Regions from separate parts of the Bacillus halotolerans genome, predicted to be linked through region 2. Evidence: predicted binding sites of a transcription regulator. Region 2 holds the regulator's gene; the other holds the start of a gene.
The links. Region 2 encodes LexA, which represses DNA repair genes until DNA is damaged. Its sites were predicted from a motif close to CGAACATATGTTCG; they were not measured.
Positions count from the first base shown of each region.

Region 1: DIC78_RS04360 (YhjD family protein) is a predicted target of LexA. The motif match lies at 1,485-1,498, and genes of this name have one in related genera.

Region 1 is NZ_CP029364.1:867,566-870,988, forward strand. Features, by position in the region: gene DIC78_RS04345 (monooxygenase) at 1-44, opposite strand, end outside; gene lepB (signal peptidase I) at 242-742, opposite strand; gene DIC78_RS04355 (TVP38/TMEM64 family protein) at 744-1,364, opposite strand; gene DIC78_RS04360 (YhjD family protein) at 1,520-1,882, shown strand; gene DIC78_RS04365 (DUF3311 domain-containing protein) at 2,108-2,308, shown strand; gene DIC78_RS04370 (sodium:solute symporter family protein) at 2,305-3,423, shown strand, end outside.
Region 2 is NZ_CP029364.1:50,939-54,361, reverse strand. Features, by position in the region: gene DIC78_RS00280 (DUF892 family protein) at 1-85, opposite strand, end outside; gene fosM (FosM family fosfomycin resistance protein) at 282-704, shown strand; gene DIC78_RS00270 (hypothetical protein) at 786-1,214, shown strand; gene lexA (transcriptional repressor LexA) at 1,608-2,225, opposite strand; gene yneA (cell division suppressor protein YneA) at 2,382-2,693, shown strand; gene DIC78_RS00250 (YneB family resolvase-like protein) at 2,710-3,363, shown strand.

The DNA.
Region 1 (3,423 bases), 820 kb from region 2:
CCAACCGGTCCGCCTCCGATAATAACTGTTTTGTAATCCATCATGAGATCACTCCTTTTGTTTTATCTGCAACTAAACAAAAAGCCTAAGAAAAAAGAAATAAGTGTTAATGAATATTTCATTTTGTTACACACGTAACAAAAATAATTATATCGGGTGACAAATGATCTCGCAACATATTTTTCCAACCAGCACAAAAAAGACGCCTTTCAAATGGCGCCTTTTTCTCAGTGTACAGTTCCTAATCCGAAATGACTCCGACAATGTCTTTTTCCCTGATCGGACCGAAATGCCGGCTGTCAAAGCTATATATGCGATTATCTCCGATTACAAAATATTGCCCCTTCGATAACGTCTTTTTCCCTGTCGTTTCTTTCAGTGAAAAATCTCCCGTTACATGGCTTCCGGCAGATACAGATTTCAATGGTTTCAAAAATGGTTCAGCCACCTGTTTTCCGTTCACATACAGCTGATCGTCATTATATTTGATCGATTCACCGGGCAATCCAATGACTCGCTTTATCAGCACTTTTTGATCAGGGCCTTTAAACAAAACAATATCAAAACGATGGATGGTTTTGAATCGATGTGAAAATTTATTGACCAACAGTTCGTTCCCTTCCTGAAAAGTCGGGTTCATGCTGATGCCTTCTACTTTGTAATCAATAAAGACGGCATTTTTGACTTGAATGGCGAGAACTACGGACACGACACCGGCAAGAAACCAAAACCGTTTTTTCATGTTACTGTCTCCCTCCATCATGCTCACGCTGGCTGGCTCTCACATGCAGATGCCGTTCCACCCTTTTGCCGACATACCATAAGACAGCAATCACCAGAACGGCAATAACCGTGCGAATCGGCTGTGTGATCAGCGCGTGAAGATCATATCCGATGAAGCTGATCATAAAAATCATGACGAGCTTTCCCGAGGCTGCCGCCAAAACAAACGGCCGCGTCCCGATCCTTGACAAACCGGCGACCACATTCACCGCGGCAGACGGTGTAAATGGAAAACAAAGCAGCAGAAACATCGGGCCAAAACCGTGTCTTTCCACCCATAACATAAGCTTTCTGACAGACGGATGCCTGCGGATGAATCCAAGAGCTCTTCTTTGTCCATAATGACGGACAATGAAAAACACGAGAATGGACCCCGCTGTTGATCCGGCCCATGACAGGATGAAGCCTTCCCACAATCCAAACGAATTTGTATTCGCCACCACAAAAACGATAAGCGGCAAAAACGGAAGAAATGCTTCAATTAAAGGCAGCAGCACAGCAATAAGCGGACCGAAAGCCCTATAGCTTTGAAATAATTCAGTTAAACGATCCTCTGTCAAATAGTATAAAAATTGCTCCAACGTTTATACTCCTCACCGGGTTTGTCTATTCTTATTCTACACATTCTCGGCGAAAAACTAAAAAGTTTTGGTGATTTTTTCTGTCTTGAAACATTTCACCAGCCGATATAGAATATAACAAGAACAAACGTTCCCTTAAGAAAGAAGGAGTTACCATGCCGCATTTGCAGCCGGAAGGATATGAATTGATAGAGCGGGCTCTCTTTTTGCCTATGGTCATTACCATTTTAAACCGCGATCTCGGCGGAATTGAGAAAAGCTCATTAAAATTGAAACACCCTTATATACAACTTATCAACGAATCATTAAAAATAGCACAAAAGGATCTGATTGAGGTCAGAAAAGAGCTGAGGAAAAGAAAAATCGCCATCCACGAGGCTGAGCGTGATGAAGCCTTTACGCTTTATTTATTTGTCATCGATGGCTACGAAGAAAAACACCGCTATTTTAACCCGCGAATCCGGGAGCAAGTAAGCAGTTTGTTAACATACTATTTATTTGCGCCGGACTCGCCATGAGTCTTTCGAATCATTCTGTATTCCCCTCCTTGCGCCCGTCCCCCCTTCTAGCTCCTCAAGAATAAATTTCAGACAATTCACACTATACAAACAAAATAAATTTATTTATAATTCGTACCACAGCCTTTCACTCCCCAAAAAATGACATGTGCCGCCAGATTAGCGACATGATTTGCAGCCCGCGCATGACACGCACCGCCCAACTTTTGATCAAAGGAGGATTTTATGAAACTGATTCACATTCTTGCCGCTTTGCCCTTCATCGGACTTTTGCTTGGCATCCCTTTTGCAAACAAAGTGACACCCTATCTGTTTGGCATGCCATTCATTCTCGCCTATGTCGTCATGTGGGCTTTGCTGACCTCTGTCCTGATGGCGATCGTGTATGTCCTCGACAAAGAAAATAAAAGGGAGGAAGCAGAATGAACGCAGCTCTCATCATCATTTTCGGTGTCCTGCTATTCAGCATGTTTCTCGGCGTACGCGCCCAAAAAGGAAAAGACATGGACCTTGAGCAGTGGACGGTTGGAGGCCGCGGCTTCGGTACTGTCTTTGTTTTCCTATTGATGGCAGGAGAGATTTATACGACGTTTACGTTTCTCGGCGGAAGCGGCTGGGCTTACGGAAAAGGCGGGCCTGCCTTTTACATCATCGCCTACGGCTGTCTGGCCTATATTCTTTCTTATTGGCTCCTGCCGGCGGTATGGTCCTATGCGAAACAGCATAAGCTGATGTCGCAGTCCGATTTTTTCATCAAAAAGTACAACAGCCCGCTGCTTGGTGTGCTCGTCTCACTTGTCGGCATTGCCGCGCTTATTCCTTATCTTGTGCTGCAGCTGAAAGGGCTTGGATTGATTGTATCGGAAACGTCTTACGGAAAAATTTCTCCTACTGCTGCCATTTGGATCGGCGTCATTTCAATCACAGTTTACGTTATGGTATCCGGCATCCACGGGTCCGCCTGGATATCCGTTGTCAAAGACATCATGATTTTGGCCGTCGTTTTATTCTTAGGCATATATCTGCCGATTCATTACTACGGCGGATTTCAAGACATGTTTCAGCAGATTGAAAACGCAAATCCCGGTTTTATTACCCTGCCCGAAACAGGGCAAAGTGCTGCATGGTTCAGTTCAACCGTGCTGCTGACGGCGCTGGGCTTTTACATGTGGCCCCATACGTTTTCCGCTTCCTATTCAGCAGAAAACCCAAAAGTCTTTCGAAAAAACGCCATTATTATGCCTTTATACCAGCTGGTCCTTCTATTCGTCCTTTTCGTCGGCTTTGCGGCTATCCTGCAAGTTCCCGGTCTGAAAGGCGCAGACGCGGATTTATCACTTTTGAGACTGTCTCTTCAAACCTTTGATCCTTGGTTTGTCGGAATCATCGGTGCAGCCGGACTGCTGACAGCGCTTGTGCCGGGTTCCATGATTTTAATGTCGGCCTCCACTTTGTTTGCCAAAAATGTTTATCAAGTGTTTGCTCCCCGCACGACGGAACAGCAGGTGTCATTATTAGCTAAATGTTTAGTGCCTGTGATT
Region 2 (3,423 bases):
TGGTTGAAGATTTTGTCAAACAAAGATTCTTAAACGTAAGCAATTCGTGCAATTCCAACGTTTCATGAAGGCCGTAGCCATTCATAACGGTCATTCCCTTCTGAAGTAATATGGTTTATTTTGAACAAATTGCTTTTGTTTACACTGGTATTTTTTGCTGGTCGTTTGAAACTTTCTGGCTGCAATGCCCGTACACAAGGGGTGGGATGAGCTTCTGTTAAAATAATCAATTATTCACTGGTTTTTAATCATCTATCTTTAAATACTAAGGAGGAGACACAGTGGAGATCAAAGGGATCAATCACTTGTTATTTTCTGTTTCTGATTTACTGACTTCCATCGAGTTTTATCAAAATGTCTTTGATGCTAAACTGCTGGTTAAAGGAAAGAGCACTGCATATTTCGATTTAAACGGCATATGGCTGGCTCTCAACGAAGAGCGTGACATTCCCAGAAATGATATTAACGCTTCTTATACCCATATCGCTTTTACAATTGAGGAAAGCAAGTTTGAAGAAATGTCCGCAAAATTAAAAAACCTTCATGTTACTATTTTGTCTGGGAGAGAACGAGATGTACGTGATCGAAAATCAATTTATTACACTGATCCTGACGGCCATAAATTTGAATTCCATACAGGAACTCTTCAAGACAGACTTCAATATTATAAGCAAGCTAAAACCCACATGGATTTTAACGATTGAAAAAGCACGGGAAACAGAGTAACAGGGAATATACATATTTATCTTATGGGGTTAATATATGGTAAAGGAGGGGGATTGCAGTTGAGAAATAAAATATTGCTCATGACAGCTGTTTTGCTATGTGTTTTTGGAACCGGGACCATTCATGCAGCAACTTCACATTTTGAGCATAAAACCGACTTTATTCTAAATGACGGAACAAAAGCGCTTTATGTAGAAAACATTAGTGATGTACCGGCAATGGATTATTTTTTAGGATACCAATTTACGATATTAGGAGTGAACACTTGTTCAGTTAACATTAAGCTTCAGCGAATGGGACTTGCAGGGGATTATACTACGTTAAGCACAAAACAATTCACCGGTAATTGGTTTGACTTTAGCGCTCACGATAAGGTTTCCATTGAACCTTATCACCGGTATCGAATATTAGCTGAAGAACATTCAGAAAACTGTGCAAGTGTTCATGTAAAAGGCCGCTATGGTGTAGAATATTTTAATTTTGATTGATGCTCACATTTTTGAAAAGAAGTGAGCTTTTTTTGCGGAATAAATTAACTAAATAAACTATGTACTAAATATTCAGTATATTTCCTTTTGCCTCGCTCAATATAAAAGAGGAGAGTATAACTCATCTTTTCACGTCCGAAAATCGAAACATTTATAAGAAAAGAACGTCTAATTTTTTAAACAGCACTTTTTTTAAAAAAAGTTTCGTTAAGGAAAGAAAATTTCTTGACTTCAACAATTGAATGATGGATAATTATGGTGTAAACATGATGTTCTTTTTCCTCCTATTCAGGTTCGCACCTAAGCCAGGGCGAGCCTGCTTTTTTTTAAAACAAAACCCCCACTCCGCAAAGGAAGAGGGGGTTTATTCTTTGTAACTGATAGTTCAATAGTTTAATGGACAGTTCTGAACACACCAATTACTTTTCCTAATATGCTGACATTCTGCAGTATGATCGGAGCCATGGTTGGATTTTCAGGCTGTAAGCGAATGTGTGTATCCTCTTTATAGAAACGTTTTACCGTAGCTTCATCATCTTCTGTCATCGCCACTACGATTTCACCGTTATTCGCCGTGTTTTGCTGTTTTACAATAACATAGTCCTTATCAAGTATACCTGCGTCAATCATACTGTCACCCATGATCTCCAGCATAAACACATGCTCATCCGGAGGAACCATACGGTCAGGAAGCGGGAAGTATTCTTCAATGTTTTCAACCGCTGTAATAGGTGAGCCCGCCGTTACTTTTCCGATTACCGGTACATTAACGACTTGGCTTTTTGGAATCTCTACTTCTTCATCCAGAATTTCTATCGCTCTTGGTTTTGTCGGATCGCGTCTAATCAGCCCTTTTGTTTCCAAACGGGCCAAATGGCCGTGGACAGTAGAACTGGACGCAAGGCCGACAGCCTCTCCGATCTCTCTAACCGAAGGCGGATATCCTTTTGATTTAACCTCTGCTTTAATAAAACGGAGGATATCAAGTTGCCTTTTTGATAGCTTCGTCATTTTTTGCACCTCTAAACGTCGATTTTAAATAGATTATAGCATGATTTTCCTGACAGTACAAACATAGGTTCGAAAAAAACAATTGACAGAAACGTTTGTTCGTATATACTGAAATTATAAAAAAGCGAACAAACATTCTTGTCGGAGGTTGTTATCATGAATAAAGAATCTATTATTTTTGTCGGCCTGTTCACTGTGATTCTAAGCGTGGTTATCCTTCTGTTGTCATATACAAGCAGCGACCAGGAGCTTAATCAATATGTTAAAATAAAAGTTCAGTCTGGGGATACGCTCTGGTCGCTTGCTGATCAGGTGGATGACTCAAAAAAGATAAATAAAAGTGATTTTGTTGAATGGGTAGCTGAAAAAAATAATCTCCAGACGTCTGAGATTCAGCCGGGGGATGAATTGGTGATTCCATTAAAAAAGGAACACCCGGCTGCATACGAACTGGCTACTGTTAAATAGAGAGGAAAGGTAGAAGGTGAAAGCACTCATTTATGCCCGAGTAAGCACAAATAAAGAACAGCAAGAAACCTCATTAAAGCGGCAGGAGGAGGAGCTTACGGCCATTGCTGCCGAGAACGGCATGGAAGTCGTCAAAGTGATTTCTGAAAAAGCCAGCGGATATGAAATGGACCGGGATGGTGTATTTGATTTGCTTGATCATATCAAGAATTCAAATATTGATGTGATTTTAGTTCAGGATGAAACAAGACTCGGCCGGGGAAACGCGAAAATTGCACTTCTTCATTGTATTTACAGGGAAGGTGTGAAAGTATATACGACCGCTCACAGAGGTGAGCTGGAGTTATCAGAGGCTGACTCTATGGTGCTGGAAATCGTCAGCATTGTGGAGGAATACCAGCGGAAAATCCACAACATGAAAATTAAACGCGGAATGAAACGCGCAGTGAAAAATGGTTTTAAGCCACAAAAGAACCTGAAAAACCAGCATGAAAACAGCGGAAAAGAAAGAATAGAAGTTCCGATCTCGGAGATTGTCCGGTTGAGAGCGAATAAACTGACGTTTGCTGAAATCGCGGCTACGTTGAGAGGTTTTGGCTATGATGTGTCAAAGGCGACAGTCCATCGGCGTTTTCAGGAATACATAGAGAATGAGCAGACAGGCGAGTGAATCAGTTGTAAAACTCCTCTTGTTTTAGTAGTATATAGACAAAATGCAATAAAGGAGTTT